DNA from 3 places in the Microvirgula curvata genome. Region 1 is predicted to be linked to each of the others. Evidence: predicted binding sites of a transcription regulator. Region 1 holds the regulator's gene; each other region holds the start of a gene.
What was found. Region 1 encodes FliA, which starts transcription of late flagellar genes. Its sites were predicted from a motif close to GCTAAAGNTNNNNNNNNNNCNGCCGATAAT; they were not measured.
Positions count from the first base shown of each region.

Region 2: a site for FliA is predicted at 8,194-8,223, ahead of flgM (flagellar biosynthesis anti-sigma factor FlgM). Genes of this name have one in related genera too.
Region 3: a site for FliA is predicted at 3,669-3,698, ahead of ACYVG8_RS16700 (flagellin N-terminal helical domain-containing protein). Genes of this name have one in related genera too.

Region 1 is NZ_BAAGUB010000002.1:19,487-30,168, forward strand. It holds gene flhB (flagellar biosynthesis protein FlhB) at 1-268, shown strand, start outside; gene flhA (flagellar biosynthesis protein FlhA) at 268-2,352, shown strand; gene flhF (flagellar biosynthesis protein FlhF) at 2,375-3,832, shown strand; gene ACYVG8_RS00185 (MinD/ParA family ATP-binding protein) at 3,829-4,698, shown strand; gene ACYVG8_RS00190 (RNA polymerase sigma factor FliA) at 4,709-5,446, shown strand; gene cobA (uroporphyrinogen-III C-methyltransferase) at 5,562-6,317, opposite strand; gene ACYVG8_RS00200 (D-2-hydroxyacid dehydrogenase) at 6,752-7,702, shown strand; gene ACYVG8_RS00205 (LysR family transcriptional regulator) at 7,714-8,613, shown strand; gene ACYVG8_RS00210 (hypothetical protein) at 8,610-9,368, shown strand; gene ACYVG8_RS00215 (M90 family metallopeptidase) at 9,356-10,138, opposite strand; gene nudC (NAD(+) diphosphatase) at 10,254-10,682, shown strand, end outside.
Region 2 is NZ_BAAGUB010000035.1:260,300-270,981, forward strand. It holds gene ACYVG8_RS16145 (chemotaxis protein) at 1-930, opposite strand, end outside; gene ACYVG8_RS16150 (chemotaxis protein) at 947-1,888, opposite strand; gene ACYVG8_RS16155 (sensor histidine kinase) at 2,123-3,253, shown strand; gene cheD (chemoreceptor glutamine deamidase CheD) at 3,424-4,035, shown strand; gene ACYVG8_RS16165 (homoserine dehydrogenase) at 4,179-5,489, shown strand; gene ACYVG8_RS16170 (GNAT family N-acetyltransferase) at 5,482-6,009, shown strand; gene thrC (threonine synthase) at 6,019-7,431, shown strand; gene flgA (flagellar basal body P-ring formation chaperone FlgA) at 7,483-8,157, shown strand; gene flgM (flagellar biosynthesis anti-sigma factor FlgM) at 8,258-8,560, shown strand; gene ACYVG8_RS16190 (flagella synthesis protein FlgN) at 8,593-9,063, shown strand; gene ACYVG8_RS16195 (DUF2818 family protein) at 9,130-9,438, shown strand; gene bfr (bacterioferritin) at 9,502-9,966, opposite strand; gene bfr (bacterioferritin) at 9,977-10,453, opposite strand; gene ACYVG8_RS16210 (bacterioferritin-associated ferredoxin) at 10,568-10,682, opposite strand, start outside.
Region 3 is NZ_BAAGUB010000035.1:375,333-386,014, reverse strand. It holds gene ACYVG8_RS16720 (flagellar protein FliT) at 1-323, opposite strand, end outside; gene fliS (flagellar export chaperone FliS) at 304-747, opposite strand; gene fliD (flagellar filament capping protein FliD) at 823-2,151, opposite strand; gene ACYVG8_RS16705 (flagellar protein FlaG) at 2,272-2,685, opposite strand; gene ACYVG8_RS16700 (flagellin N-terminal helical domain-containing protein) at 2,776-3,600, opposite strand; gene ACYVG8_RS16695 (tetratricopeptide repeat protein) at 3,863-5,923, shown strand; gene ACYVG8_RS16690 (adenylyltransferase/cytidyltransferase family protein) at 5,920-6,378, shown strand; gene ACYVG8_RS16685 (amino acid adenylation domain-containing protein) at 6,441-7,973, shown strand; gene ACYVG8_RS16680 (GNAT family N-acetyltransferase) at 7,973-8,782, shown strand; gene ACYVG8_RS16675 (hypothetical protein) at 8,779-9,009, shown strand; gene ACYVG8_RS16670 (3-oxoacyl-ACP synthase III family protein) at 9,009-10,073, shown strand; gene ACYVG8_RS16665 (acyl carrier protein) at 10,085-10,309, shown strand; gene ACYVG8_RS16660 (SDR family NAD(P)-dependent oxidoreductase) at 10,309-10,682, shown strand, end outside.

The DNA.
Region 1 (10,682 bases):
CAACATCACCATCATGCGGGCGCCGCCGTTTGCCCGCGCGCTGTACCACAACGCCGAGATCGGCGACGAAATCCCGTCCGCGCTGTACACCGCCGCGGCGCAGGTGCTGGCCTATGTATTCCAGCTGAAGAACTACCAGTCGAATGGCGGCATCGCGCCGCTGTATCCGGAATCGCTGCCCGTACCGACCGAGCTCGACCCGGAAAGCAAGAAAAAAGCGAATGAAGCCCCCGCCGACACTTCGCCGCATGAGGAGCCTCGCGCGTAATGAATTTTTCCCTGCTGCTCCAGCGTTTCAACCTGAACGTCGCGGCGCTGGCCGGTCCGGTCCTGATCCTGCTCATCCTGGCGATGATGATCCTGCCGTTGCCGACAGTGATCCTCGACGTGTTTTTCACTTTCAACATCGCCGTGTCGATCATCGTGCTGATGGTCGGCCTGCAGATCAAGAAGCCGCTGGAGTTCTCCGCTTTCCCGGCCATCCTGCTGGTCACCACCCTGCTGCGGCTGTCGCTGAACGTCGCGTCGAGCCGCGTGATCCTGATGGAAGGTCACAACGGCGCTGACGCGGCCGGCAAGGTCATCGAGGCCTTCAGTCACTTCCTGGTCGGCGGCAACTACGCGATCGGCATCGTGGTGTTCGTCATCCTGACCATCATCAACTTCGTGGTCATCACCAAGGGGGCCGGGCGGATTGCGGAAGTGAGCGCCCGCTTCACCCTCGACGCGATGCCCGGCAAGCAGATGGCCATCGACGCCGACCTCAATGCCGGCCTGATCGGCGAGGACGACGCCCGCCGCCGCCGGCAGGAGATCACCGAGGAAGCGAACTTCTTCGGCTCGATGGACGGCGCGAGCAAGTTCGTGCGCGGCGATGCCATCGCCGGCATCCTGATCATGCTGATCAACATCATCGGCGGGCTGATCGTCGGTATCGTCCAGCACGACCTGCCGGTCGGCGTCGCGGCCGAGACCTACACGCTGCTGACCATCGGTGACGGCCTGGTCGCCCAGATCCCGGCCCTGATCATCTCGACCGCCGCCGGCATCGTCGTCACCCGCGTCGGCACCGAAAAGGACCTGTCCGAGCAGTTCCTCGGCCAGCTGTTCATGAAGCCGCAGGTGCTGTACATCACTGCGGCAGTGATCGGGCTGATGGGCCTGATCCCGAACATGCCGCACTTCGCCTTCCTGCTGATCGCCGCCATTCTGGCCGGGCTGGCATGGTGGCAGGACCACCGCACCAGGGAGCTGGCTGCAGCCCAGGCGCGGGCCGAATCCGAGTCGCCGCCGCCGCCGGAAACCCCGGTGGCCGAAGTCAGCTGGAACGACGTGCAGCCGGTCGACGCTGTCGGCCTCGAGGTCGGCTACCGCCTGATTCCGCTGGTCGACCGCACCCAGGACGGCGAGCTGCTGCGCCGCATTCGCGGCATCCGCAAGAAGATGGCACAGGAAGTCGGCTTCCTGCTGCCGGCTGTGCATATCCGCGACAACCTGGAAATCCGCCCGAACGCCTACCGCATCCTGCTCAAGGGGGTCGAGGTCGGTGGCGGTGAGGCCTTTGTCGGCCAGTACCTGGCGATCAACCCGGGCCGCGTGCTCGGCGAAATCAAGGGCGTCCCGACCACCGACCCGGCCTTCGGACTGCCGGCGCTGTGGATCGAGGCGCGCCAGCGCGAGGAAGCGCAGACGTTCGGCTATACCGTGGTGGACGCCAGCACGGTGGTCGCCACCCATATTTCGAATATTCTGCAGAACCATGCCGCCGAGCTGCTCGGCCGGGAGGAAACCCAGCAACTGGTCGATCATGTCGGCAAGGAATCGCCAAAGCTGGTCGAGGAGCTGGTGCCGAAGATCATCCCGATCGGCACGCTGCAGAAAGTGCTGCAGAATCTGCTCGGCGAAGGCATCAGCATCCGCGACATGAAGAGCATACTGGAGACGCTGGCCGAACACGTGCCGCAAACCCAGGACATCGACGATCTGACCGCGGCCGTGCGCATCACGCTGTCGCGCGCCATCGTCGCCCAGCTGTTCCCCGGCATGAACGAACTGTCGGTGCTGACGCTGGATCCGCAGCTGGAGAGCATCCTGATCGGCGCCATGCAGAGCAAGGCCGGCGGCGGCCTCGAACCCGGTCTGGCGGAAACCCTGCTGCAGTCGGCGGCCCAGGAGTCCGAGCGGATCGAGCAGCAGGGGCTGAACCCGGTGCTGATCACGCCACAGGCCCTGCGCCCGGTCCTGTCCAAATTCATGCGCCGCGCCCTGCCCCAGCTCGCCGTGCTGGCCCATAATGAAATTCCCGACAGCAAGACCATTCGCGTGGTCGGCGTGGTCGGGGCACGCAGCTAGTCTCACAGTGGGATAACGCCTTATGGTCGTCAAAAAGTTTTTCGGCAAAACCACTCGTGATGCACTGCGCCAGGTGCGTGACGAGCTGGGTACCGATGCCCTGATCCTCAGCAACCGCAGCGTGCCCGGCGGCGGCATCGAAATCATGGCGGTAGCCGACGCCGACGTGAACACGCTGGCGGCTTCGCTGGCCACCAACGTCAAGCACCCGCCGCGACATGGCGGCAGTGCGGCCGCCCTGCCGCCAAAATCGGCCAAGCCGTCCCCGGTCGCCAGTGCGCTGGCGCGCACCTATGCGCTGCCGGTCGAGCCGCTGGCCGAGCCGGTGGCGCGGATCATTCCGCCCAATGAGCCGGACACGTCGATCAAGCGTGTCGACTTCAGCCGCCTGATCGCCCGTGCCGAGGAGGCCGCCAATCGCGAGGAACCCGCCCGCGCCGAGCCGGCACCCCGCCCGGAAACGGCCCCGGCGGCAGAGGCAGCGCCGCGCGACAAGGCACCGGCCGAAGCGGCGCCGACCACGGTTCGCGCCGAGGCCAAGCTCGACGAGCTGGGCGACGAAATGCGCGAACTCAAGGCACTGCTGACCGCCCAGCTCGCCAGCCTGGCCTGGGCCAACCTCGAGGAATACCACCCGCGCCAGGCCGAGCTGTTCCGCCAGCTGCTTGCCGTCGGCATGAGCCCGGCACTGTGCCGCCAGCTGGTGGCCAAGCTGCCGGCGCACTTCGACGAAGCCGCCGCGCTGAAATGGGCAAAGTCGGCGCTGGCGCACAATCTGCGCGTGCTGCCGGAGGAAGAGGACATCATCGACAAGGGCGGTGTCTACGCGCTGGTCGGCCCGACCGGCGTCGGCAAGACCACCACCGTGGCCAAGCTTGCCGCCCGCGCCACCATCAAGCACGGTCCGGAATCGATCGCACTGATCTCGACCGACAGCTACCGGATCGGGGCCCAGGACCAGCTGAAACTGTATGGCCGCATCCTTGGCGTGTCGGTTTACGCCGTCGACAACGAGGCCGACCTGCACCTGACGCTGGCCGACCTCGCCCACAAGAAGCTGGTGCTGATCGACTCGGTCGGCATGGGCCAGCGCGACAACCGCGTCAGCGAACAGACGCGCATGTACGCGGCCGGCAAGCGGCCGGTGCGGCGCATCCTGCTGCTGTCGGCCAATGCCGCCGGTCATACGCTGCAGGATGTCATCACCCGCTATCAGGGCGAGGGCCTGGCCGGCTGCATCCTGTCCAAGGTCGACGAGGCGCCGACGCTCGGGGTCGGGCTGGACGTGGCAATCCGCCACCGGCTGCCGGTGCTGTACGTGACCAATGGTCAGCGGGTGCCGGAAGACCTGTACCTGTCCGATGCCAATTATCTGGTGGAACGCACGTTCCAGCCGTTGAAACAGCCGCGCGGACCGTTCTCGTACGAACCCGACGAGTACCGCATCCTGCAGGCGGCCCAGTGGGGCCAGACCGCATGACCCGCTTCGACGATCAGGCGGCCAGCCTGAGGCGACTGTCGCTCGGCAACGCGCTATCGGCCAGCTTCGCCTTTCTCGGCGGGCGGGCGTCCGGTGTCACCACCCTGGTCGCCGAACTCGGCATCGCACTCGGCGTGACCCATGGCCGGCGGGTGCTGCTGCTCGACGGCCATGCCGGCCAGCCGCTGTTGCGCCGCTTCAACCTGTCGACGAGCGAGACGCTGGATACGGTCCTGTCGCAGCAACTGGCGCTGGATGCGGCCGTCAGCCCGCTCGGCGGCACCATCAACCTGCTCAATGGCTATGCGCGCCCGTCGGTGCTGGCCGCGCTGAGTGACGTCTCGGCCCACCGCGTGCAGAGCGAATATCTGGCCCTGACCCGCGACACCGAATTCGTGCTGATCGACGCCCCCACGCAGACGCCGCTGCTGGCGGCGGTGGCCGGCGATATCGTACTGGTGTTGTCGCCCGATCAGGACGGACTGACCGAGACGTACACTGCCGTCAAATACCTGGTCAGCGAGTTCGGCCGCCGCAAGTTCAACGTCCTGGTCAACCGTGTGCACAGTCTGGACGAGGCACAGCACTGGTTCTCCCGGCTGTCCACGGTAGCCAGCGAATACCTGCCGGTTTCGCTGCGCTGGGTCGGCTACGTGCCGGAAGACCACTGGGCCAAGCGGGCCACGGTGCTGAAGACGACGGCAGTCCAGTCGTTCGACACCAGCGAGATCGCCACCGCCGCCAACCAGCTCGCCCATGCCCTGCCACTGTGGGCCACCGGCTCCGGTGTCGCGCATGAACTGTTTTCCCGACTGTGTGATGCCGCACGGTTGCTCGAACCCGACCCGTCAGAAATCATCGTCTAGCTGTCAACTTATGAAACTTCGTCGTGCCTATCTTCCCGCAGACGCGTCGACAACCGTCGATGTGGCTACTCACGCGCCACTGGTCAGAAAGCTGGCCAGCATGATGGTCAGCCGGCTGCCGGCCAGCGTCGAGCTCGACGACCTGATCCAGGTCGGCATGATCGGCCTGCTCGAAGCGGCCCAGCAGTTCGATACCAGCCAGGGTGTGCTGTTCGAAACCTTCGCCAGCCAGCGCATACGCGGAGCCATGCTCGATGAACTGCGCCGCATCGACTGGCTGCCGCGCCAGGCGCGCCGCAACGCCAAGCAGATCGAGCAGGCGCTGACGGCACTGGAACAGGAGTTCGGCCGGGCCCCGCACGAGAGCGAGGTGGCGGAACGGCTGGAAATGAGCATCGACGAGTACCAGTCCATGCTGTACGACTGCAAGGGCCACCAGCTGGTCTACTACGAGGATTTCCGCCACGAAAGTGACGAAGGCAGCAGCACCCAGTTCATCGAGCATGTCGCCGGCCCCGAAGCGGAGACCCCGTTCGCGATGCTCGGTGACCAGCGTTTTCGCGAACACCTGGTCGCCGCCATCAAGGAGCTTCCGGAACGCGACCAGCTGGTGATGAATCTGTACTACGAGGAAGAACTGAACCTGAAGGAAATCGGCGCGGTGCTCGGCGTGACCGAGTCGCGCGTCTGCCAGCTGCACAGCCAGGCGGTATCGCGCCTGCGCGGCAAGCTGCGCAGCTGGATTTGACTGCCGCTTTTTGTGGGCACCTGCGTGGTGAGTGGCGTCGGTGCAGGCCCGACTGATTCAGTTCTTCGTGCCGCATTTTTGCGAGCACCTGCACCTTTGCAGACCGTCTCGGCTTTCAGGCCGCGCGCGACAGACCGTCCGGCCATTCCGCCAGTGACGACAGCGCGACGACATCACCGACCAGCACGATGGCCGGGCTGCCCAGGCCGGCCGCCAGCGCCTGTGCCGGCAGTTGCGCCAGCGTGGTCAGCAGTTGCTGCTGGTTCGGCGTGCTCGCCGACTGCACCACGGCCACCGGTGTCGTCGCCGGCAACCCGCCGGCCATCAGTCCGTCGCGGATACGGTCCAGCCGCTTCATGCCCATGTAGATTGCCAGTGTCAGCCCGGAACGGGCCAGTGCGGCCCAGTCCGGTTCGCCGCCATCCTGGGCATGGGCTGTCACGAAGGCCACGCCACGACAGCAGTCGCGATGGGTCAGCGGCACGCCGATCGCCGTTGCCGCCAGCATGCCGGCAGTCAGCCCGTTGACCACCTCGACCTCGATGCCGGCCGCGCGCAGCCACGCCGCCTCCTCGCCGCCCCGGCCGAACAGCATGGCGTCGCCGCCCTTGACCCGGGCAACGCGGCGCCCCTGGCGGGCATGGCGCAGCATCAGCCGGTTGATGAACGATTGCGGGGTGGAGCGGCAGCCGCCCCGCTTGCCGACCCGCACCAGCCGTGCGTCCGCCCTGGCCAGCGCCAGCACGTCGTCGCCGACCAGGTCATCGACCAGCCACACATCGGCCTCTCCAAGCACCCGGGCGGCTTTCAGCGTCATCAGTTCGGCATCGCCGGGACCGACCCCGACCAGCCAGACTTTGCCAGCGTTCATATGAATTCCTCATGCAGATGGACGCCACGATGTCAAAAACTGCGCCAAGTGGGAAAGGCTTTGTGGCGATATGCAAAGACGGGACAGGCAGGCAAAAAAAGGGCGTCGCATCCGCTTTCCGTGACTGGCACGGCAGGCGAATGGACGCCGCTGTCAAAGTGGCCGCAGGCACCGGAGTACCCTGGCCGGATTCAACACAACCCTGAGAGCCCCGCCGCCGGGGCTCGTCAATAACAAAGCATCAAGCGTGCCAGCCAGTCCGAATGCATGAAACAACTGAAAAACAGCGCTTGCAGTCCAATATAGCCGCGATTCCCCGCACTGTCGTGTTGCATTGCACCAAAAGCAGGCACGTTTGTCGGCACACGGCACGAACGCAAGCCGGTGCCGGCAGGCTACAATCGTTGCCCCGACCCTTCGTCCAGCCAGCTGCCATGACTATCCGCATCGTTTTTCTCGACCGCGCCAGCCTGCCCGCCGCCCTGCCGGCACCGGTCGCCTCGCACGAATGGATCGACCATCCGCATACCGAACCGGTCGATACCCTTGCCCGGCTGGCCGGAGCCCGCGTCGCCGTGGTCAACAAGCATGTGCTGGACGCCGCCACGCTGGCACAGCTTCCCGACCTGAAGCTGGTCGCCGTCTGCGCGACCGGGGTCAATAATGTCGACATTGACGCCTGCCGCCGGCTCGGCATCACCGTGTGCAATGTGCGCAATTACGGCGCCGACAGCGTGGCCGAGCATGCCTTCCTGCTGCTGCTGGCGCTGAAGCGCAATCTGCTCGCCTACCGCACCGACATGCTGGCCGGGCGCTGGCAGCAGTCATCGCAGTTCTGCCTGCTGTCGGCGCCGATCACCGATCTGGCCGGCCAGCGCCTGCTGGTGGCAGGCAGCGGCGATATCGGCAGCAATCTGGCGCAGAAGGCCCGCGCCTTCGGCATGGAAGTGTTCCAGCTTGAACATCGTGGTGCCGTTTCGGTCCGCCCCGGCTATCTGTCGTTCGACGAAGGGCTGGCCAGCGCCGACGCGCTGTCGCTGCACCTGCCGCTGAATGACGGTACCCGCGGCATGATCGGTGCGGCCGAGCTGGCGCGGATGAAACCGGGCTGCGTGCTGATCAACACCGCCCGCGGCGGGCTGGTCGACGAAGCGGCGCTGGTAGCCGCGCTGCGCGATGGCCCGCTGGCCGGCGCCGGCTTTGATGTGCTGAGCGAGGAGCCACCAGTGAACGGCAACCCGCTGCTCGATGTCGAACTGCCGAACCTGATCGTGACGCCGCACGTGGCCTGGGCCAGCGGCCGCGCGATGACGACGATGGCGCGCATGCTGGTCGACAATATCGACGCCTGGCTGGCCGGCGTGCCGCGCAATGTGGTGGCCTGAAAGGAGATGGCATGCGCCTGACGCTCGACGCACTGCAGGTGCTGGACGCGATTGACCGCAAGGGGAGCTTCGCCGCCGCCGCCGAGGAACTGAACCGGGTGCCGTCGGCGGTCACCTATGCCGTGCAGAAGCTGGAGCAGGACCTCGACGTGCTGCTGTTCGACCGCGGCGGCCATCGCGCGCGGCTGACGCCGGTCGGCCAGACCCTGCTGCGCGACGGTCGCTATCTGCTCGATGCGGCGTTTTCGCTCGAGCAGCGCGTCAAGCAGCTAGCGCGCGGCTGGGAAACCGAACTGGTCATCGCCTGCGGCGACTGGGTGCCGGTGACCCGGCTGTACCCGCTGGTCAGGGAGTTCGACGCCATCAATGCCGGCACGCGGATCAAGTTCCTGCACGAAGTCTTCGGCGGCGCCTGGGACGCGCTGATCAGCAAGCGGGCCCATCTCGCCATTGGCGCTTCCGAAGCAGCCCCGACCGGCGTCTTCAGCCGGCAGATGGGCCATGCCGACTTCCTGTTCGCCGTTGCCCCCGACCATCCGCTGGCGCAGGAGGCGCAGCCGCTGCCGCCGCACGTGATCCGTCGCTTCCGCGCCGTGGTCGCCGCCGACAGCTCGCGCACTCTGGCACCACGCACCTCGGCCCTGCTGTCCGGGCAGGACACGCTGACCGTGCCGAGACTGGAAGACAAGCTGGCCGCGCAGATTGCCGGTCTAGGCGTCGGCTTCCTGCCGGCACAACTGGCGCATGATGCGCTGGAGCGGGGCGACCTGGTGGAGCTGCTGCTGGAAGAACCGCTGCACAGCACGCCGATTTCCTATGCCTGGGCCGAAAAACGCCCGGCCCGTGCGCTGTCGTGGTGGCTGAAGCGACTGGCTGAACCCGATATGCCGGATCGGCTGCTGCTGCCATGAACACTCCCGGCGCGACCCTCATCGCCATCCCGGGCCAGTCAGAACGACTGGACTGGGTGCGCGAGCGACTGGACCACCAGGGTCTGGCCGCGATGCGGGTCACGGCGCCGCCGGTCGGCGACGCCACGCTGCTGATTGGCGACGCCACCGGCTGGAACTGGCTGTGTGCGGCCCCTCCCGCCCCCGGACCGCGCTGCTTTGTCGATGTCTCCGGTGACTGGTTCGGGCAGATCGCGGCCCGGGCCGCGCAGGCAGCCACCTTCCGCTGCACCTATCTGGAACTGGCCGGCCCCTGGCACCCCTGCGGTGCCACGCTCGGCTTCGGACTGGCCGTCGGCAGCGACGACCCGGCCGCCATTGATACCTGCCGTCCGCTGCTGGACGCACTGGCACCGACGGCCGGGCTGTTCGCCGTGGTCGGTCGCGCCGGCGCGGCCAGCTTCAGCTACGGCATCGCCGAAGCAGTACGCCATCTTTGGCTGAGCCAGCTCGCTCCGTGGTCAACCCTGTCACCGGAAACCCTGGACATCACCCACTGGGTGGATCGCCTGCGCCAGCACGACACCCAGCTCGAACCGCTGCTGACCGCCGCACAATGCTGGCGCAGACTGTCGCCACCGGACGAGGGCCCGCCCCCTTTTGCCGATGCGCTGGCCGACTGGCTGATTGCCTGCCTGCCGCTGGCCAGCGAGATGGATCGCCGCCTGGCCGTCTGGCTGCAACAGGCGGCGGACAGCAGCACTCAGCCGGCGTGAACCGGCGGCAGCAGCGCATCGAGCGGCAAGTCCGGCAGCCGCAGCGCCGGGTCCTGACGGTAGAAACGAACCATTTGCTCGTACACCGCCGGATAATCGCGACGCACCCAGTGCGGCGCCTCAAAGAAATATTCTGACAGGACGGCAAAGAATTCGGCCGGTGCCTCGCTGGCGTACGGGTCCAGCCAGCCATCCCGCCCGTGATCGACATCGTGGCAGAAGCGCTCATAGGCACGGCCGAAAGCATCCGACCAGTCGCGGGCATGCATGCCGGCATGCAGCGGCGGACAGCCGTTGGCAGTGCCGTCCAGCATGTCGAGTTTGTGCGCACACTCATGGATGACCACATTCCAGCCATCGAGCAGCGGCGAGTGCGCGCTGTCCGGCCACGACAGCAGCAGCGGGCCATCGCCGCGCGCCTGGCCGATCAGCTCCTGCTCGCCCTCATGCACCAGACCGAATTCGTCCCCCCAGGCTTCGCGGGTCAGGAAGGCATCCGGATAGACCACGATGGTCTGCCAGTCGCCATAACTGTCCAGATCCAGTGCCAGGATCGGCAACGCCGCCTGCATGGCAATGCACAGCGCCATGTCGTAGCTGACCGCGTAATCACCGGCACCGGCAAAATCCTTGTCAGCCAGCAGCCATGCGGTCCGCTGATACAGCGCCTGCAGCGCCGTCGCGTCCAGCCCGGCCAGCAGCGGCATCGCCGCCACCTCGCGCGCCCACCGTGCCCGGTCTATCGGCTCTCCAGCCAGTGCTTTTTTCATTCGACGCCGGCGCCAGAATCCGAATAACATCGCAATCCTCCGTATCAGACTGCGGCATTCTCGGTTGCGCCCTGCCCCCACGGCAAGGCTTCAGCGCGGATGTCCCCGGAATACCATGCCGTTCACGCTGTCCGCCCCATCCGTCACCACCCCGGCCATCGCCATCATCTGGCTTGGCGACAACCTGCTGCTGACAGACCAGCAGCTTCCCGCGCTCTCGAGCGCCCTGCCACTGACCGGCATCCGTCCCATTGGCGACTTCGATGGCCAGCCGGTCGTGACCGGTTCGCTGGTCGGCGAACCGCCACCGGGCGCCTTGTGGGTACCGTTGCGCCAGGCGTTCTCGCTGCTGGCGGATGAGTGGGCGCCGGCACTGGTCCGGGCACGACAGCTGCACCGTTTCGATCGCGAACACCGTTTCTGTTCGGTCTGCGCCCATCCGCTCGACAATCACCCTCATGACAGCGGCAAAGGGTGTCCGAGCTGTGGTGCCGCCTATTACCCGAAGCTGGCGCCGGCGATGATGGTGGTCGTGACCCGCGGC
Region 2 (10,682 bases), on a different contig from region 1:
TTGCAGGTACGGCAACATCGTTTCCGCCAGCAGCGCGGGTTCGAACTTGGCGACGTAGTTGTCGACGCCGACGCTCGAGCCCATCGCCCGGTTGGCATTGGACGACAGCGACGAGTGCATGACCACCGGAATATTGGCGAAGCGCTTGTCGCCCTTGATGTGCCGGGTCAGAACGTAGCCATCCATTTCCGGCATTTCGGCATCGACCAGGATCAGTTTCAGTGTGTCGTGCAGCGTGGCGCCATCCATCCACGGACGGTTGGCGAAGGCCTGCAGTCGTTCCCAGGCCTCGCGGCCATTGGTGGCCTGATGGTATTTGACTTCCATCTTGTCGAGCACCTGGGTGATTTCCTTGCGGGCGACCACCGAGTCGTCGACGAAGAAAATGAATTCGTCGCTGCCGGTGCCGGCCTTGGGAATGTCGGGGATGCGGGTTTCACCGACGACGCTGGCCAGGATCTGCTCGACGTCGAGGATGGAAACCAGTTTGCCGTCGTCCAGTTCGGAGACGGCGGTAATCATGGCCTGTCCCTGCGGCATCATGTTGTCCGGCGCCTTCATCCGGTCCCAGTCGATGCGGATGATGCGGTCGACCGACTCCACCAGGAACGCTTGCGTGCTCTTGTTGAATTCGGTGACGATCATCGATTCGTACTTGTGGGTGTCCGCATCCTGCGCGCCGGTAAAGCGGGCCAGCGAGATGACCGGGATGATGTTGCCGCGCAGGGAAATCACGCCCTCGACACCGAACGGCATGTTCGGCGACTTGGTGATTTCCGGCGTCTGCGACACTTCGCGCACCTTGAACACGTTGATGCCGAAGGTTTCGCGGGTGCCGAGCGAGAACAGGAGGACTTCCATCTTGTTCGAGCCGGCGAGCTTGGTGCGCGCATCGATGTTATCGATCAGGGATATGTCTTGCATGGCCATTATTCTCGTAGCAGGGTCAGAGCTTCAGCAATTCGCGCATCTTCAGCGACAGCTTCTGCGGCTCGAATTTCGACACATAGTCGTCGACACCGACCGACTGGCCTAAACGCTGGTTCGACTGACCAGACAGCGACGAGTGCATCAGCACCGGAATGCCGGCGAAGCGCGGGTCGCTCTTGATCATCTTGGTCAGCAGGAACCCGTCCATTTCCGGCATTTCAACGTCGGTCAGCACCAGGTTCACCATATCCTTCAACGGCTTCTCTGCCTGCTCGGCCTGACTGGCCATGCGCTGCAGCTCTTCCCAGGCGCGGCGACCGTTGATTGCGTATGCGTAATTCACGTTCATCGCCTGCAGCGTCTTCTCGATCTGCTTGCGGGCCACGGCGGAGTCGTCGGCGAAGAACACCATCCGCGATTCCTTGATCGGCTCGATATTGACGAACTGGAACGAGTCGTCGATATCGGTGGTCTCGGCCAGTACGCGCTCGACGTCAATCATCATCACCAGATTATTGTTGTCGAGCTCGGTCACGGCGGTGACCAGACCGCCCATGCGGTTCGAGATCATTTCCGGCGGCACGCGCATCGCCGACCAGTCCAGGCGCAGGATGGTATCGACCGCCTCGACCAGGAAGCCCTGGGTGTGGCCGTTGTACTCGGTCACGATCATGACTTCCGGGGTCTTCTCGGTGATCACGCCGGTATACTTCGCCAGGTCGATGACCGGAACGAGGTGACCGCGCAGGCTGACCATGCCTTCGACCGAGCTGGCCATTTCCGGCGCCGTCGTGATCTCGGGGGTGCGCATCACTTCACGGACCTTGAATACATTGATGCCGTAAGTTTCCTTACGGCCGGTCCGCTGGTCGACCCCTAGCGAGAAAAGCAGGATCTCCAGCTTGTTTGCACCCGCGAGTTTGGTTCGCGCGTCAATGCTTTTCAGTAGTTCAGACACAAGGTGCTCCGCTCATCTTTGCAAATTCAAATCGCCAGCCCGGGGGGCTGTCAGGAATACTATCGACAACAACTGCAGAATCATAAGTGACTCTAGACGTTCGTTAGGATTTTTCTCGCAGTTGTGCGGAACATTTCCTGAGTAGATTACTACCACATTTCCCTTAGTGCTGTCATAGGGGCTGCCATGAGCCATGAGAATCATCAACTCGGTCCACAGGAGAATTCTCCTGACGTGCAGCAGCTGAAAGAGGCGTTCGGTCTGTTCAGCCGCGCGTCCGGTGAACTGATCCACGCGTACTCCGATCTGCAGAAGCAACTGGCGACCCTGTCGGCGCAACTGGAGATGGCCAATCTGGCGCTGGCCAGCCAGAGCGCGCAGCGTGCCAGTCTGGCCGAGCGGCTGGCGCTGCTGCTCGATGCGTTGCCGGCCGGCGTGGTCGAGCTGGCGGCAGACGGCACCGTGCTGCGGCAGAATCCGGCGGCGCAGGACATGGCCGGGGCCGACTGGACCGGACTGGACTGGGCGCAGGTATCGGCCGCGATGACACCGGCGGATGTCGGTGACGCCTGGCTGCTGCCATCCGGGGCCGCGCCGCGTGAAGTCATTGTCGAGCAGCGTCCGCTGCCGGACGGTTCGACCATCGTGCTGCTGCACGACATCTCGCGCCAGCAGGCGCTAGCGCGGCAACTGGCCGATCAGGAGCGACTGGTGGCGATGGGGCAGATGGCGGCATCGCTGGCGCATCAGCTGCGCACGCCGCTGGCCACCGCCATGCTCTACACCGCCAATCTGGCCCGCGAACCACTGGGCCGGGAAGACCGGGAACGCTTTGCCGGCAAGGCGCTGGACCGTCTGCGCCAGCTCGAAGGCCTGATCCGCGACACGCTCGGCTATGTGCGCGGCGAGGCGTTCGAGTTGCACGACGTCGCCGTGGCCGACGTGCTGGACGAGGTCGAGCATGCGGTGCTGGCCGGAGCCCGCGCCCGCGCCGTGACGTTTGCCTGCCGGCAGGACACGGGCGTGACGCGGGTACGGGCCGATGCCAGGGCGCTGGTCAGCGCTCTGGTCAGCCTGATCGAGAATGCGTTCGCCTACTCGTCCCCGGGCAGCGAGGTCTCACTGGCGGTCCGCCGCGGAGAGGCCGGCGTCGAATTCGCCGTCAGCGACCAGGGACCGGGCGTGCCGGCCGAGATCGCCTCGCGCATTTTCGAGCCGTTCTTTACCACGCGCAGCGAGGGTACCGGTCTCGGGCTGGCCATTGCTGCCCGGGTGGCGCAGCAGCAGGGCGGACAGTTGCGGCTGGATGCGCGCCATGCACCGGGGGCGTGTTTCGTGCTGTCCCTGCCGCTGGCTGACGACTGAATGCAAGCGGGCACCGCGAAGGGATCGCGCAGCGGGATTCCACTGGTCTATATCTAGACAAGACATACGGATGTCATTGCCTTGCCGGCAGGGCGGCAGTGACCGTTCTTCCCGCAGCCGCGGACCGGTCTCCGGCCCGGTGTCCGCTTGCGGCCACATGCGAGACCACCATGAACACAGGCAATACCAAGACCAGTGCAGCCATGCCAGGAGCCTCCTACTACGACGCCAATTTCCAGCTCGAGGCGGCCAAGGTGCTGCCGGGCGAGTTCATTGCCACCAATCGCGACATGCTGCTGGTGACGGTGCTGGGGTCCTGCGTGTCGGTGTGCCTGCGCGATCCGGTGGCCGGCGTGGCCGGGCTGAATCACTTTTCGTTGCCCGATGGCGTGTCCGATCAGGACGCGCTGACCAATCTGCCCGAACGCTATGGCCAGCATGCGATGGAAGTGCTGATCGACGAAATGGTGCGGCTCGGCGGCGACCGGCGGCGCTTCGAGGCCAAGGTATTCGGCGGCGGCAGCGTGCTGCGCGGGATGCTGAAATCCAATATCGGCGAGCGCAATGTCGATTTCGTCCGGCGCTTTCTTGCCGAGGAGAGCGTTCCGGTGCTGGCGGAGGACCTGCTCGACTGCTATCCGCGCAAGGTCTACTACTTCACCCTCAGCGGCCGCGTGCTGGTGAAGAAGATCAAGGACGTCCACAACCGCACCATCTACGAGCGCGAATGCGCTTACCGCGACCGCTTGCGGCGCCAGCCGTTCAAGGGCTTCCCGTCCTAGCCCCCTGATCGATCGTTCCGGAACCGCGCCACCCTTTTGCACAATTTGGCGAACGGGGGCGTGTGCTGCACTGCGCGACATGCCCAATGTGTGGCATATTCGGCGACTATTCCCGGAACATACAATCGATAGCAGGAGTGACGATGAAGCCGATCAATGTAGGCATCATGGGCGTCGGCACGGTCGGCGGCGGCACCGCGACCGTTCTCAAACGCAATGCGGAAGAAATCAGCCGGCGTGCCGGGCGTGCGATCGTGCTGAAAATGGCGGCCAATCTCGATATTGCCAGGGCGCGCGAAATTGTCGGCGACGGCATCGAGATCGTCAGCGATGCCCGCGTGGTCGCGACCCATCCGGATATCGACATCGTGATCGAACTGATCGGCGGTACCGGCATCGCCAAGGACCTGGTGCTGACCGCCATCGATCATGGCAAGCACGTGGTCACGGCCAACAAGAAGCTGCTGGCCGAGCACGGCAACGAAATCTTTGCCCGGGCGCGCGAAAAGGGCGTGATGGTCGCGTTCGAGGCCGCGGTGGCCGGCGGCATCCCGATCATCAAGGCGCTGCGCGAAGGGCTGGCGGCAAACCATATCGAATGGATCGCCGGCATCATCAACGGGACCTCCAACTACATCCTGACCGAGATGCGCGAGAAGGGGCTGCCGTTCGCCGATGCGCTGGCCGAGGCACAGCGCCTCGGCTATGCCGAAGCCGACCCGACTTTCGATATCGAGGGCCATGACGCCGGCCACAAGCTGACCATCATGGCGGCGCTGGCCTTCGGCATCCCGATGCAGTTCGACAAGTGCTATCTCGAAGGCATCAGCACGCTGACCGCGCAGGACATCCGCTACGCCGAGGAACTCGGCTACCGGGTCAAGCTGCTGGGGATCACCCGCCGTACCGCTGCCGGCATCGAGCTGCGCGTGCACCCGACGCTGATTCCGGAAAGCGTACTGATCGCCAACGTCAATGGCGTGATGAACGCGGTGCTGGTCAAGGGTGATGCGGTCGGCCCGACCCTGTACTACGGCGCCGGCGCCGGCGCCCTGCCGACCGCAAGCGCGGTGGTGGCGGATATCGTCGACATCGCCCGCCTGGCCACGGCCGACCCGGAACACCGCGTCCCGTACCTGGCCTTCCAGCCGGACCGGATCGCCGACCTGCCGCTGCTGCCGATCGAGGCTGTCGAAAGCAGCTATTACCTGCGCGTGTGCGTGATCGACAAGCCGGGCGTGCTGGCCGAACTGACCCATATCCTTGCCGACGAGTCGATCTCGATCGAAGCGCTGATCCAGAAGGGCAGCGAGCGTGACGGTCAGGCGGAGATCGTGCTGCTGACCCATCGCGTGGTCGAACGACGCGTGCAGTCGGCGATTGCGCGCATCGAGGCGCTCGCCAGCGTGACCGACAAGGTGGTGCGGCTGCGCATGGAGGCGCTCAATGGCTGACACCGGCGCCGGGATGCGTGTCCGGCACGCGGTGCGTGCCGACCTTCCCGGCATCGTTGACATCTACAACAGCACGGTGCCGTCCCGCCAGGTGACGGCGGATACCGAGCCGGTGACGGTCGCATCGCGCGAGCCGTGGTTCGACGCCCATTCGCCGGCGCGTTATCCGCTGTGGGTGCTGGAGGACGCCGCCGGCGTCATGCTGGGCTGGATCAGCCTCAGCGCGTTCTACGGCCGGCCGGCCTACGCGGCGACGGCCGAGGTCAGCATCTATCTGGCCGAAAGCGCGCGCGGCCGCGGTCTCGGCCGGCTGGCGCTCGACTACGCGCTCGAAGCCTGTCCGGCGCTCGGCATCCGCACGCTGCTCGGCTTCATCTTCGCGCACAATACCCCCAGCATGGCGCTGTTCGAGCGCCGGGGCTTCAGTACCTGGGGTCACTTTCCCGATGTGGCGGAACTCGATGGTGTCCGCCGTTCGCTCGTCATCCTCGGGCTGGCGCTGCCGCAGCCCAAACCTTAGTCAGACATCATGAAATATATCAGCACCCGTGGCGGCATGGCGCCGGCCCCTTTCTCCGACATCCTGCTGATGGGCCTGGCCCCGGATGGCGGGCTGGTCCTGCCGGAAAGCTACCCGCAAGTGGACCGGGCGACGCTCGACACATGGCGTGCGCTGTCCTACCCGGAACTGGCCTTCGAGATCATCCGCCTGTTTGCCGACGACATTCCGGCCGACGACCTGCGCCGCATCGTGCTCGACACCTATCGCGAAGACGTGTTCGGCTCGGCCGACATCACGCCGCTGAAAGTGCTGGAACCGGGCCTGTGCATTCTCGAACTGTCCAACGGCCCGACTCTGGCGTTCAAGGACATGGCGATGCAGTTCCTCGGCAACCTGTTCGAGTACGTGCTCGGCCGGCGCGGCGAGTCGCTGAACATTCTCGGCGCCACCAGCGGTGACACCGGTTCGGCCGCCGAGTACGCGATGCGCGGCAAGCACAATATCCGCGTGTTCATGCTCAGCCCGTACGGTCTGATGAGCCCGTTCCAGCAGGCGCAGATGTACAGCCTGCAGGATGACAACATTCACAATCTGGCGGTGCGCGGCGTATTCGACGACTGCCAGGATATCGTCAAGGCCGTCAGCCGGGATCACGTGTTCAAGGCCCGGCGCAAGATCGGCACGGTCAATTCGATCAACTGGGCGCGGGTCGTGGCGCAGGTGGTGTACTACTTCAAGGGCTATTTCGCCGCCACGGCCGGCAACGACGAGCAGGTCAGCTTCAGCGTGCCGTCGGGCAACTTCGGCAATGTCTGCGCCGGTCACATTGCGCGGATGATGGGGCTGCCGATCCGCCACCTGGTGGTTGCCACCAACGAAAACGACGTGCTGGACGAATTCTTCCGTACCGGCCGCTACCGTCCGCGTGGCACGGCCGATACCCATATCACGTCCAGCCCGTCGATGGACATTTCCAAGGCCAGCAACTTCGAGCGCTTCGTGTTCGATCTGGTCGGCCGCGATCCGAAGGCCGTAGCCGGGATGTGGGCGCGGGTGGATGCCGGTGAAGGGTTCGATCTGGCCGGCACGCCGGCATTCGCCCGCATTGCCGACTTCGGCTTCCTGTCCGGCAAGAGCACGCATGCCGACCGGCTGGAGACCATTCGTCGCACCGATGCCCGCTATGGCGTGGTGATCGACACCCATACCGCCGACGGGCTGAAGGTCGGTGAGGAATGGCGGGAGGGCGGCGTGCCGATGGTGTGCCTGGAAACCGCGCAGGCGGCGAAGTTCGAGGACACCATCGTCGAGGCGCTGGGGCGCAAGCCGGCTCGACCGGCCGGGCTGGACAATATCGAAGCCCTGCCGAAGCGGGTCGAGGTGGTCGATGCCAGTGCCGAGCTGATCAAGCGCTACCTGTCCGAACACATCGACGCCTGACCGGCCGTCGCGGGTTTGAGTCTGCGGCGGCTCGAACGCTACAATCCGCGCATGTCCAGATTGTCGCTGTTTCTGTTGTTGTCGGTTTTCCCGGCGCTTCCGGTCCTGGCCTCGCGCCAGGACATCGCCCTGATCGAGGCGCAGGCGCGCGCGTTCGCGCTGCAGGGCTGGCAGGGCGCGGCGGTGCGGCTCAGCTACGGTCAGCTTGACCGCAGGCTGGGCCTGCCTGCCTGCCCGTCGCCGGTTTATGCCTGGGATGGTCCCGGCCGCGAGGCCGCCCGTGGAGTGAAAATTTCCTGCGTGTCACCGAAGTGGTCGATCCGGCTGCCGGTGCGGGCGATTCCGAGCCAGACCGTGGTCATGATCAAGCGCACGGTGGCCACCGGGCAGAAGCTGGTCGCCGAGGACCTGGAGCTGGTCGAATCGCGCGACGGCAATGTGCCGCTCGGCGCGTTCGCCCGGATCGAGGACGTGGTCGGCAAGCCGATGGCGCGCACGGTCGTGCCGGGCCTCATGCTGCGGCGGGAAATGCTGGCCCTGCCGCTGGTTGTTCGCCAGGGGCAGCCGGTCCGCATCGTGGCGGACAACCCGGCATTCAATGTGTCCGCGCAGGGGGTGGCAATGACCGCCGGCAGCGAGGGCCAGTCGGTCGGCGTGCGCATGCCGAACGGCCGGATTCTGCGCGGGACGGCACGCGCGGACGGCAGCGTTGCCATCAGGTATTGAAGAAATGATCTACTGTGTAACGGCAAGACAATAAAGGCTAAAGCTGGATGACAATCCGCCGATAACTGCTGTAACAAGGGCGATACACGGACTCAATGCGATGAAAATCCAATCCAACATGGTGCATACTGCACCCCCGAGCGGCAACGCCGGAAGCAAGCCGGTCAAGCCGTCGCTGACGACGCCGTCTGCTGCCGGCGAGAGTGTGGCCATCAACCCGCTTGCCAGCCAGATTCAGTCGCTGGCCCAGGACGGCGCCGGCGAAATGACTTTTGATGCTGCGAAGGTTGCGTCGCTGAAAGCCGCCATTTCGAATGGCGAGTACAAGATCAATCCGGAAGGCATCGCCGACGGTCTGGTCCGCAGCTCGCAGGAACTGCTGTCCACGCAGAGTCAGGGCTGACAGCGTTCCGTTTTTTGTAAGTTGTCCACTTCATGACCGATACCCAGATCCAGTCACTGACCGAGTTGGTCGTTGCCGAAACCCGGCAGTTCGAACAGATGCTCGAACTGCTGGATGAAGAGCAGCGTGCGCTGATCGGCGGCAACATCGCCGATATCGAGAAGTTCGCCTCCGGCAAGCTGGAGCTGCTTGAGCAGATCGATCACAGTGCCCGTCTGCGTGCCGAGGCACTGCGCGCCTTCGGCATCGACAGCCGTACGGCACTGTACCGCTGGCTGTCCGACCGGCTGGAACTGCTGTCGATCTGGCAGCACCTGGAACTGGTGTCGGAAAAAGCCCGTGCCGCCAATGACCTGAACGGCAAGCTGATCTCGGATCGCCTGCTGAATGTCAATCAGGCGCTTTCGGCGCTGATGTCGTCCGAGGGCAGCACGCTGTCCTATGGCCGCGATGGCGGCAAGCAGAGCATTGTCGGCGGTGGCCGCAACCTCGGCGCCGCCTGATCCCGTCTCACCGAACGCCGCCGTCTATGGCATGATGGCGGCTGCTTTCATTTTGGGCTGCCCCCGATGAACTGGAACGTTGTCGCGCTGCTGCTGGTTGCCTTTCTGGCGGCGAATCTTCCCTTTGTCTCCAGGAAACTGTTTGGCGTCGTGACGCTGGCCAGGGCCAAGCATGCCGGCTGGCAGGCGCTGGAACTGCTGGTGATGTTCGGCGTGGTCGCCGTACTGGCCTATGGTCTCGAGGCCCGGCAATCGGCCGTGCATCCGCAAAACTGGCAGTTCTATGTAACCAATCTGGCGCTGTTCCTGGTGTTCGCTTTCCCGGGCTTTGTCGGCCGCCATTTCTGGCACCGCCGTGGCATGCGCCTGGGCTGACCTGTCCGCCTCTGGCGGAGTTGAAAAAAGCGCCCCGCGGGGCGCTTTTTCCATGACTGCGTTTCAGATCTTCGACTGCAGATAGTTTTCCAGACCCATCTGGTCGATATGGCGCAGCTGCTGTTCCAGCCAGCGGGCATGGTCCATTTCGGTGTCGTCGAGCATCTTCAGCAGAATGTCGCGGCTCACGTAATCATGTTCCTGCTCACAGGTCCCCATGGCTGCGCGGACATCGCGGACGACCTGGTATTCGAGTTCGAGGTCGCTTTTCATCATCGACGGCACATCGCTGCCGATATTCAGTGCCGACGGCACCATGGCCGGCGTGCCGCCAAGGAACAGGATGCGGCGGATCAGCCAGGCCGCATGCTCGGTTTCTTCCTGCATTTCGTGCTCGATGCGCTCGAACAGCTTGCCGTAGCCCCAGTCCTCATACATGCGGGAGTGAATGAAGTACTGGTCGCGTGCGGCGAGCTCGCCAACCAGAAGGTGGTTGAGGGCGCCAATGACTTTTGCACTGCCTTGCATGGTGTTCTCCTTATTCGTTGTCGCCGGTCAGGCTTTGCAGGAAGTTCGGCAGGCCGACGGCGCCGATCAGGCCCAGATGGGTTTCGGTCCAGTCCAGCTGCTCTTCTTCGCTTTCCAGCAGCTCGGTCACGATGTCGCGGGTCACGTAGTCCTGCTCGCTTTCCGCCAGTGCGATCGCCTTGCGCATGTCGGCCAGGCCGCCGTGGATCAGCTTCTCGTCACAGGACAGCATTTCCGGCACGGTTTCACCGATGAACAGCTTGCCGAGTTCCTGCAGGTTGGGCAGGCCGTCGAGGAACAGGATGCGTTCGATCACTTCGTCGGCGTGCTTCATCGCCTTGATCGACCACTTGTATTCGGCGCGGTCGAGGAGCTTGTAGCCCCAGTTGCGGCCCATGCGGGCATGCAGGAATGACTGATTGATCGCCGTGAGCTGGTACTTGAGCACGCCGTTGAGGGCGGCAATGACTTGCGGGTTGCCTTGCATAGTGTTCTCCCATCCGGAAATCCAGCATGCATTATCAGTCATTACGGCACACACAGCCATGCCCGCACTCACGAAGGGTCAGTGCGGGCACAGGAATGGGGGGCGCGGGCGGGATCAGGCAGCCAGTGGCAGGCGGGCGCCCATGGGTTGCAGCAGAACAGTCTGGCGTGACGATTGCTGTTGCGCTTTCGCTTCGCACAGCACCGAATGGGCGCATTTCGCGCATTTT
Region 3 (10,682 bases), on a different contig from region 1:
CTGAAATAGGCGCGGTTGATGCGCACCTGCTGACGGCCGCTGGACACCAGTCCATCGATTTCGACCTGTCGCAGCCGCATCAGCGTTTCCAGACGCTGGCTTTGCTGATAGGCCTCGTTCAGTTGCTGGCGCAGCGGTTCCGGCACCGGCGCGGCAAGCTGCCAGGCGGCAACCAGTTCCGGCTCGATCAGGTCACGTCGGGCGATGCACTCGATCAGCGCATCCCAGTCACCGGCATCGGCCAGCGTCAGGCTCTCGGCGGTCAGGCCGCAGTACGCATCGAGTCGGGCAGCCAGCGTCGGCTCAGACGGCGATACCGCCATTGCGCCCCCCGTTGCTCCCCTTGCTGCGCACGTCACGGCCGATGATTTCCCAGGCACCGCGAATCTCGTCCAGCTGGCTGATGACTTCGGTCAGTGCGGCCTGATCGTTGCTCAGACCGGCATCCATCAAGCGCCGCTTCCAGTAGTCGTACAGCGAGGCCAGCTGGCTGGAAATCTGCCCGCCGGCCTGATGGTTCAGCGCCATGTTCAGGCTGCCGATGATGTCGGTCGCCTTGTTCAGCTGCTGGCTCTTGCGGGAGAAATCCCCACTGGCAATGGACAGTGCCGCCTCGTGCAAGGAATCGATCGCCCCCCGGTACATCAGCTCGACCAGCTCGGCCGGATTGGCGCCCAGCACTTTCGCTTCCAGCGCGTCGGACTGATACGCCTTGACGAACTGCTGCATGTTTCTCGACACAGACACGTTACTTCCTTCCGCTACGGCAATGCCGGCGGAAACCGCCGGCACGTCGCCGTCTAGATCAAAAACCGTATGCTATCAGCTAATGCCCAGCATGCTCTTCATGTTGGCCAGAGACGACTGCATTTTGGTCAGCGATGCATCCAGTGCACCGTACTGCGCGCGCAGCCGCGCCTCGGTCTTCACCAGTTGCGCCGACATCAGTTCCTGCTTGCTGGTGTTCGCCTTCACGTTCGCGTCGAGCGTGCTCTTGCGGTTGGTCACCAGCCCCTTGTCCGGGTCGGTCAGGTTGTTGACCGTGCCGGTCACCCCTTCCGCATTGCTGGCGAATGCCGCCTTGACCGCATCGGCATCCTTGCCCAGCGCCTTGGTGAAGTCGCTCTTGTTGAATACCAGGCTGCCGCCGACACCGAGCTTGATGCCAAAATTGGCCAGCGGCGAATAGTCCGCCGGGCCCGGAGCGGTATTGGTCTTGTCGGTCGGCGCGGACACAGCGGCGTACAGCTGATCCTTGACCGAGCGCAGCAGGCTGTCGTTGCCGAACGAACCGCTCTTCATCGATGTCAGTTGCGAGACGACGGCATTGTACGAGGTAACGAAATCGTCGACCTTCTTGGCGATCGCATCATCATCGCGCCCCACCGTCACCGATCCAATGCCTTCTTTTTGCAGGGTGAAGGTCAGACCGCCAATCACGCCCGAAACACTGTTGCTCTGACTGACGGCAGAGATGCCGTTGATGGTGAATTCGGCATTTTTCGGCGCCTTGGAGTCAGCCGCGTTCAATGCGGCACTGCCGCCGGTCAGCGAGGCAAAGCTGGTCGTCCCGATTACACCGTCGATCGCGCCAGTCTTCTGACCGCTGATCACCAGCCGTTGCTGGCCGGTCTTGTCGGTAATCGGCATTGCGGTCGCGCCGACACCGGCGCCATTGATTTTCGCCGCCAGCTCGGCCGGGGTCAGCTTGACCTCGCCAGTGCCGAGATTGACGGTCTTGCCATTGACGGTGATGGTCGCCGGGTCCGTGCCTGCGGTACCGAACGTCAGCTTGCCGTCGGTCATCCCACCCAAGTCGTACACGTCGGCCTGCGCGCTGGCCATCTGCGTCGTCTGGATCGCATAGGTGCCGTTGCTCGCCGTACCATCGGCCTTGACCGTGATTGCGGTCAGGTCACTGCTGGTTGCCGTGTTTGCATCGAGAAAATCGTAGCTGGACAGTTTCTGCGCAGCCGTCTTCAGGCTGGACAGTGCGGACGTCAGCTTGCCAATATCCGACACCTGCGTGTTGTACTTGCTTGCCTGCGTCTGCAGTTTGGTCAGCGGTTGCCGTTCAACCGACATCAGACCACTGACGATGCTTTCGATATTCAGGCCGGAGCCCGCGCCGGCGGCGGTAATGGAAGCCACGTTATTTCCTCTCGACTAGCCGCATGTCGTGCGATATGAACCGGCCGGACCTCGCCGACCGGACAGCCCGACATACGATCGGACCCGGCACGCCTGCATGATGAATGATGATATCCCGGATCAAGCCTTGTCCGAGAGCAGCAGCCCGCGCAGTTCGTCAAACACTTTGGCGAACTGGACGATCTGCTCATTGGGTATCTGGCGAATCACTTCATTGGTTTCGCGATTGACAACCTTGACCAGACGCATCTTGGTGTCTTCATCGACCGAGAACTCGAGATCGCTCTGCATGAGTTGCATGGTCTGATTGAACTGCTGGACCGACTTCTGCAGCGCATCAGACTGCTGCTGGTCCTTGGCGCGAGCGGCATCGGCGTCATTGCGCAAACTCTCGGCACTATGAACAGGCGCAACGGCGGTGCTGGTCAGCACGGGCGTCGCGGGCGCATGGCCGGCAAACTGCGGCAATGTGGACGGTTGTCGCGCATCCGCGACAGCCGGCTGTATGGGTGTTGCCGAGGGGTTGATCTGCATGGATCTCTCCTGACGTCAATAGGCCCCGGACACAGACTGGCTGGCCGGGGCCCCGTTCACGCTACGGGGATCAGATCCCCGTCACCGAAATTACTTCAGCAGGGACAGCGCGGTCTGCGGCAGCTGGTTGGCTTGCGACAGCATGGCGGTACCAGCTTGCTGGATGATCTGGTTACGAGTCATCGTAGCAGTTTCCGAAGCGAAGTCGGCGTCAACGATACGGCTCTTCGAAGCCGAGATGTTTTCAACGTAGTTTTGCAGGTTGCTGACCACGGCGCTGAAGCGGTTTTGCGTGGCACCCAGGTCGGCACGGGCGTTGGCCAGGGTCTTCAGGTCGTTGTCAAACTTGGTCAGCAGGGCGCGAGCGTTGGTGTTGCTGCTAAGGGTGGCAGCGCTAGCAGCTTGCGAGAAGGCCAGTTTGGCGATGGTCACCTTGATCTGGTCGTTGGCCGAGCTGTTGGCACCAACCTGGAAGTTGAAGCTCTTGGCGGAAGCAGAGCTAAACAAGGTCTGGCCGTTGAACTTGGTGCTGGACACCAGACGCTTGTTTTCCGCGCCCAGGGCATCCATTTCCTTCTTGATTTGTTTCAGGTTAGTTGTCGACACGGTGCTGTTCGACGCTTGTACAGTCAATTCGCGCATACGCTGCGTGTTTTCCTGAATTTGCGACAGCGCGCCTTCAGCAGTTTGCGCCAGCGAGATGCCGTCGTTCGCGTTACGGATAGCCTGATTGCTACCGCGAACTTGCGAATCCATGCCCGAAGCGATGGCCAGACCGGCGGCATCGTCCTTGGCGCTGTTGACGCGCAGGCCCGACGACAGGCGTTGCAGCGAGGTAGCCAGTGCGCTGCCCGAAGTGGTCAGGTTGCGTTGGGCATTCAGCGAAGAAATGTTGGTGTTGACATACAGTGCCATGATGATCTCCAAGCAGGCTACGATTGTTCGGTGGGTTGGGTGCCGGTACTTCCTTCCGGGTCACATGCTTTATCGGAGCCAGTTGCGTTGGCTTTAGGGATGTTTTGCAAATTTTCTAGTTGGGCATCAAATTTGATTGCCACAGGCCGATAGAGTGACGGAACATTCGATCGGCACTGTCAGCCGAATCCGCCATAGAATGCCTTCCGGGTGAAACCACCTATATAGGTTTTACGCGCGCACTCCACTCCTGACCGAGAACATGATGTCCAACAGCAAGCCCCCCGTCCCGACAATTTCCGATCTCACCATCCTGAAAACGACCGCCGACCTGGCCGAACAGGGCCAGCTCCCCGAAGCGGAGGCCCTGCTGCACGGGCAGTTGGCACAGGATCCGGCCGACCCGGTGGCCTTGCTCGGGCTGGGGCAACTGGCGGCGCATGCCGGGCTGGTGGATGACGCGCACGTGATTCTGGAAGCCGCGCTGATGGAAACCCGGGCCCGCTGGCCGGATCAGGGCAATGCGCCGCTGCAGGCGGAAATCCAGCGCAGTATCGCCCGCACCCATGACAGTACCGGCCAGATTTACCGTGGCGTATCGCACTGGCTGGACAGCCTGGTCTGCGAAGACACGCCGGAAGCCCGCGAAGCGCTGGCGCGCGCGCGCCAGGTCGACGACTCAAACAAGACCACGCTGTTCAAGGATATTCAGGCACCGGCCGGTCTGCTGGAGCAGGCCGAGCGAGTGTGTGGCGAAGAACTGGCCCGTCAGCCGGACGATGCCGAAGCCAGTTTCCAGCTCGGCAACGTCAAGCTGCTGCAGAAAAAATACGACGAAGCACTGCCGCTGCTCGAACGGGCCAGTCAGCGCCTGTGCGAGCGCGCCGATGTGTTCTACAGTCTGGCACTGACCGCCATGGGCCTCGGCAAGACCGAGGCCGCCCGCACCGCCCTGCTGCGCAGCCATGAGCTGGCGCCCAGCCTGGACACCTGCCTGGAACTCGGCATGTACTATGCGGCCCGTGGCGAACATGTCAAGGCCATCGACATGCTGCGCCTCGGCGCCCAGGACCATCCGGACGGCGCCGCCCTTCTCGCCGGCCTGCTGTCGCGCGAACGCCGCTATGACGAAGCGATTGCGGTGGCGCAATACATCTGCGACAAGTTCCCGACCTCAGCGCGCTGCTGGGTGCTGCTCGGCCGCGCCCATTACACCGCCGGCGATCCCGAGCAGGCGATGTATGCGCTGATGTTCGCCATCCACCTTGCGCCGGACGATGACGACATCCATACCGACCTCGGCTCGCTGCTGAGCAAACTCAACGCCCATACCATGGCCGAAGTCGCCTACCGGCGCGCCATGGCGCTGAATCCGGAAAACCTGTGGGGCTATACCTCGCTGATCGCCTGCCTGTCGCAACAGCAGAAATACGATCAGGCGCACGACGTTTTCGACCAGGCCGAAAGCAAGTGGCCGGACAACCCCGAGCTGTACCTGAACGTGTCGGTGGTCGAGTGCGAACAGGGCGATGTCGAAAAGGCATTCAGCTCGGTCCACCATGCCATCGAACAGAAGCTGATCGAACTGGCGGAACTGCCGCCGGAGCAGATGTTCGAGGAGAAAAAGGAACAGTACATGGTCGTCCATGACGCCCATGTCGCCCTGCTGGCCGCCCACGAGGCACTGACCCGGGCCGGTGTGCCGTTCTTCCTGATCGGCGGCACGCTGCTCGGCATCATCCGCGACGGCGACCTGTTGCCGTTCGACAAGGACATGGACTTTGGCCTGTGGGCGGATGTGTCGCGCGAAGCCATTGTTGGCGCTTTCAACGATGCCCCCGATTTCATGGTGCCGGACACCATGCTCGACCCGAACGCCTGGGTGTCCGCGCTGCATCACAAGCCGACCGACATCATTATTGACATGTTCTTCTTCCACCGCGACGGCGACAGCTGCCTGGAGGGCTTTGACCGGGGAGCAATGAAGCTGCGCTGGCGCTATCGCGGTTTCGAACTGAAGCCCCTGCCCTTCCTCGGCGTCGAATTCCTGGCGCCGGAATCGCCGGAGCGCTTCTTCGAGGACATCTACGGCAGTGAATGGCGGATTCCGGACCCGGGCTTCGATGCGGTGGTCGCCGGCTACTGCCTGACGCCGGAATCGAAGGACCTGTGCAGCTTCTATGGCTATGAACGGCTGTTCTCGGCATTGCGCTCGCGACGCTGGGCCAAGACGATGTCCTACGCGAAACAGATCCGCAAATGGGGGCCCCACCCGATCCTGGACCAGGTCGAGGCCTTTATCCGCGAGCGGGATCTGGCATGAAAACCGTCCTGACCTACGGTACTTTCGATCTGTTCCATATCGGTCACCTGCGCCTGCTGGAACGCCTGAGTTCGCTCGGCGACCGGCTGGTGGTCGGGGTATCGACCGACGAGTTCAACGCGACCAAGGGCAAGGCCACCTTCATTCCCTATGCGGAACGCGCCGAGATCGTCGCCAATATCCGCTGTGTGCACAGCGTCATTCCGGAAAACGACTGGGCGCAGAAGCGCCATGACATCGTCCGGCTGAAGGCGGACGTGCTCGGCATGGGGGACGACTGGGCCGGCAAGTTCGACGAGTTGAAGGACGCATGCGAGGTCATCTACCTGCCGCGTACCGCCGGCATCTCCAGCACCGCGATCAAGGACACGCTGAAAGCGGTCGACAGGGACAACCTGCTCAAGATCAAGGATGCGCTGGGACTGCTGGAAAGCATTGTCAGGAATTTCGAGTAATCCCGCACAAGATACTGTTCAGTGCAGGGAAGTACGCAAAATGTCAAATCCAAGGTAGAGCTATGCAGTTGAATGTTCTGGAGTATCTGGAAGAGGGCGCCCTCAAGCACTCTCCTGACCGGATTGCGGTCATTGATAATGCGCGAGAGTATACATTCCGTGAGCTAGAGCAACGGGCCAAGAGCTGCGCATGTCAGATTATGCAAACCGCAAACCAGATCGGGCGTCCCATTGCGGTATTCCTGCCCAAAGGGGCCGGCACGATCATTGCCAATCTGGGCATTCTCTACAGTGGTCATTGCTATACCAACCTCGACAGCAAGTCTCCAGTTCAACGACTGGAGAAATTACTGGCCAACATTGATCCGGTATTGATCATCACGGATGCCAGCATGGCGGCGGCCCTGCTGGCCATTGGCATCGACAAGCAGAAACTGATTTTCATTGATGAAATATTGACGTCTGCCCCCCACCATGACGCAGAACAGCTAACGGCTCGACGTCATGCCGTCATTGATACGGACCCGGTTTGCATCATCAATACATCGGGCTCAACAGGCACCCCAAAAAGCGTAGTGATGCACCATCGCAGCATCATTGACTTCATCGACTGGTGCCTGACACGTTTTGAATTCAGTTCATCCGATATTATCGGGAGCCTCTCTCCGTTTTATTTCGACATTTATTCCCTGGAACTGTACGTTAGCTTGGCACGGGGTTGCACCATCGCCATCATCCCGGAGCATTTGGCAGCTTTTCCGGCCAAGCTGGCACAATTTCTGGAAGACCAACAAACTACGTTTTTGTTCTGGGTACCCACCATCATGGTGACCATGGCGAATATGAACTTGCTGGAAAATCGAAATTTGAACTGCTTGCGGCGCATATTTTTTGCTGGAGAAGTTTTCCCGACGAAGCATTTGAACTACTGGCGAGAAAAACTGGTCAACACCGAGTTCGTGAATCTTTATGGCCCGATCGAAATCACAGTCGATTGCACGTATTTTGTTGTTGATCGTGACTTTTCTGACGACGAGTCAATCCCGATTGGTTTGCCTTGCCGGAATTCCGACATTCTGATCATCAAGGAAAACGATACTCTCGCCACAGGTAATGAGCAGGGTGAGCTTTGTGTGCGTGGCAGCTCCCTGGCGCTAGGCTATTACAACAATCCGGAACAGACGGCAAGAGCTTTCACACAAAATCCGTTAAATCCGCATTATCCAGAACGTATTTATCGAACCGGAGACCTGGTTTATAAAAACGAGCATGGCGAGATTATTTTTGCGGGCCGCAAGGACTACCAGATAAAGCACCTGGGCTACCGCATCGAACTTGCAGAAACAGAATCTGCAGCACTCGCCATTACAGAAATAAAAAATGGCTGTGTGCTATACAATGCGCCAAAAAAAGAAATTACTCTGTTTTTTGAGTCTGACACCGATCTCTCCCCGGCTCAAATACGTACCAAACTTTTAGCACGCCTGCCCAAATACATGCTACCAACTGCATTCCATCAACTCGGTGCACTGCCTATGAATCCGAACGGAAAAATTGATAGAAAAAAACTGGCTGACTTGTACTTTGGTGAATGATGAAATTACTTACCACCCCGCAGGAAGTTCAGCTGATTATCAGTGAGGGCAAGCGGTCGGCCACTCGCTACATAACGAATTTTTTCCCGTCACGGGAAAAGCTGGACATGTGGCTGAAAAACGAAGAACTCTTTGAAGCTTTGCGGGGACCTGCCACTCTCATTCTGAGAAAAAGCGACGATTTCTTCCATGTGCATTTTTCAGCCGGTGCACCGACAGAGTTACAGGCAGCGTTGCAGAATTTGCCGGCAGAGAATTTTCTGGTGTGCGACCTTGTTGGGTCCAGCGAGGTCACCACAGAACTGGTCAGCGTCTTTGAGCAGGCAGGTTTTTATAAATACAGAAGTCTGCGCCGATTAGCGCGGACAAACAGCACGTCAACGCCATTCACCAGAGACCAAGCCGTTGCAGCCGCTCGCGAGGATGAAGCGAATGCCATTCATGCCATTTTGCAGCATTCATTTGACCGGCATAGCGAGCAAATTCCCTCCTTTGATGAATTACAGGCCGCAGCACGACAAGGGCAGATTTTTGTTGTTAGAAAGGACCACGGCCTCGCTGGCTTTCTTTATTTCCAGCAACAAGGCGTGACTGCAACTGTTCGGTATTGGTTTGTGGACGAAAAATACAGAAACGAAGGCATTGGTTCAAAATTGATGCATGCATTTTTTTACTACACTGCCACGGCCAAAAGAATTTTATTATGGGTTGTCGAGGACAATGAAAATGCAATTGCCAAATATGAGCACTACGGCTTTGCCCCCGACAACCTGATTGATCAAGTCATGCGCAAGGACGCGGCCAAATGAAAAATCGGATTATTGAAATTCTCATTAGTATCAGACCCGAATCTGACTTTAGCCAGTCGACCGATTACATTTCAGACGGCTTGCTCGATTCGTTTGACATGATCATGCTAGTTTCTGCCCTTGACAAAACCTTTGGCATCTCCATCGATGGTGCAGATATTGTGCCAGAGAATTTTTCCCAAACAGAAGCCATTGAAGCCTTGTTGATCAGAAGCGGGGCCATTTAATGGACTTTAAATACCACGACAAGACCTGCTCCGGCCTGCTGCTCGTTCTTCCCGCGAACGAGCGGACTTTTGTCGATGACATGAAGCAGTTCAATTTCCCTGAGTCGCGTTCCATGAAGCTCAAGGAAGTCATGGGCTATGACCGTCATCGCGTGGTTGATGACAATACTTGCGCATCTGATCTTGCGGTATTTGGCCTTGAGCACCTGTTCAGCAATGGCCTGCTGGGCAAGGAAGATTTCGACGCCATGATCGTCGTGACCCAGTCACCCGACTACCTCATGCCATCAACCAGCAGCGTCATTCAAGGCCGCCTGAAACTCAAGCAGGATCTTTTTTGCCTGGATATCTGCCAAGGATGCGCTGGATTTCTCGTCGGCTTGATGCAGGCTTTCATGATGCTGGAGCAAGACAGCATCCACCGCGTCGTGCTGATAAATGTTGATGTTCTCAGCAGAAAAGTCTCTCCAAAAGACCGCAATAGCTATCCACTTGTTGGCGATGCTGCCTCTATTACCATCGTTGAGAGAGGGGGGCAACAGGATATTTTCGCCAATTTGAAAATGGATGGCACCGGCCGCGAGGCACTAATTATTCCAGCCGGAGGGTTCAGGCTTCCGGCATCCAGTGAAACAGCAACGCTGGAAGATGTCGGCGACAACAATCTTCGCGCCAAAGATCACTTGCGGATGGATGGCAGTGCTGTTTTCAATTTTGTACAGGTAGAAGTCCCTCCAATGATTGAATCGTTGCTGACTTCTGCCAAAGTGTCGCATGATGACATCGATTATTACGCATTCCATCAACCAAACCGCTTCATGCTGGAAAAATTGGCACACAAGATTGGCATCCCGTTTGATAAAATGCCAAGCAATATTGTGGAAAATTTTGGCAATAGCAGCGGCGTGACCATTCCTGCTGTACTGGCTTACAACCTCAAGAACGAGCTAATGAATGGTCAGCTTCGCCTTTGCCTGGCAGGCTTTGGCGTCGGGCTGACATGGGCCTCGATGTACATGCGCATGGGCAACCTTCGTTTCTGCGATACGATTGATTACCGATAAGAAAGATCAAGATGAACACACTTTATGCAAAATTGGCTGAAATTCTTGAAGTCGGCATTGAGGAAGTCAGCGCTGATGCCGTTCTGCGCGATTTCGAACTGTGGGACTCGCTGACAGTGCTTAGCATTCTGGCCATGCTTGACCAAGATTACCATGTCAATATTCTGGCCACTGATCTGGTGCCAGTCATTACGGTTGGTGATCTGGCCGCGCTGGTGCAGAGTCGAGCCAAATAATGGCAAGGGGTGAAGGGGATTTCTGCCTTGTTACCGGAGCCTCATCCGGTATAGGGCGAGCCCTGGCAATGCGCCTGTCAGAGGAACACAGGCTCATTCTCCATGGCCGCAATGTTGCTCAGCTGGAAGAAACGCGGCAGCTTTGTCATGGTAACGGCCATTTGATCTGGACCCATGACCTCAGTCATGCAGATGATCTGGGCCAGAGCCTTTCTGGTTTTCTGGCAGAAAACCAGATCGCGGTAGACTGCTTTGTCCACTGTGCAGGCATCGTAAAGATCTTGCCGGCCCGCAGCCTGACCCATGCTGCAGCTCAGGAAATAATGACAGTCAACTTCACGTCGGCCATGGAAATAACAGGCGTACTGACCAA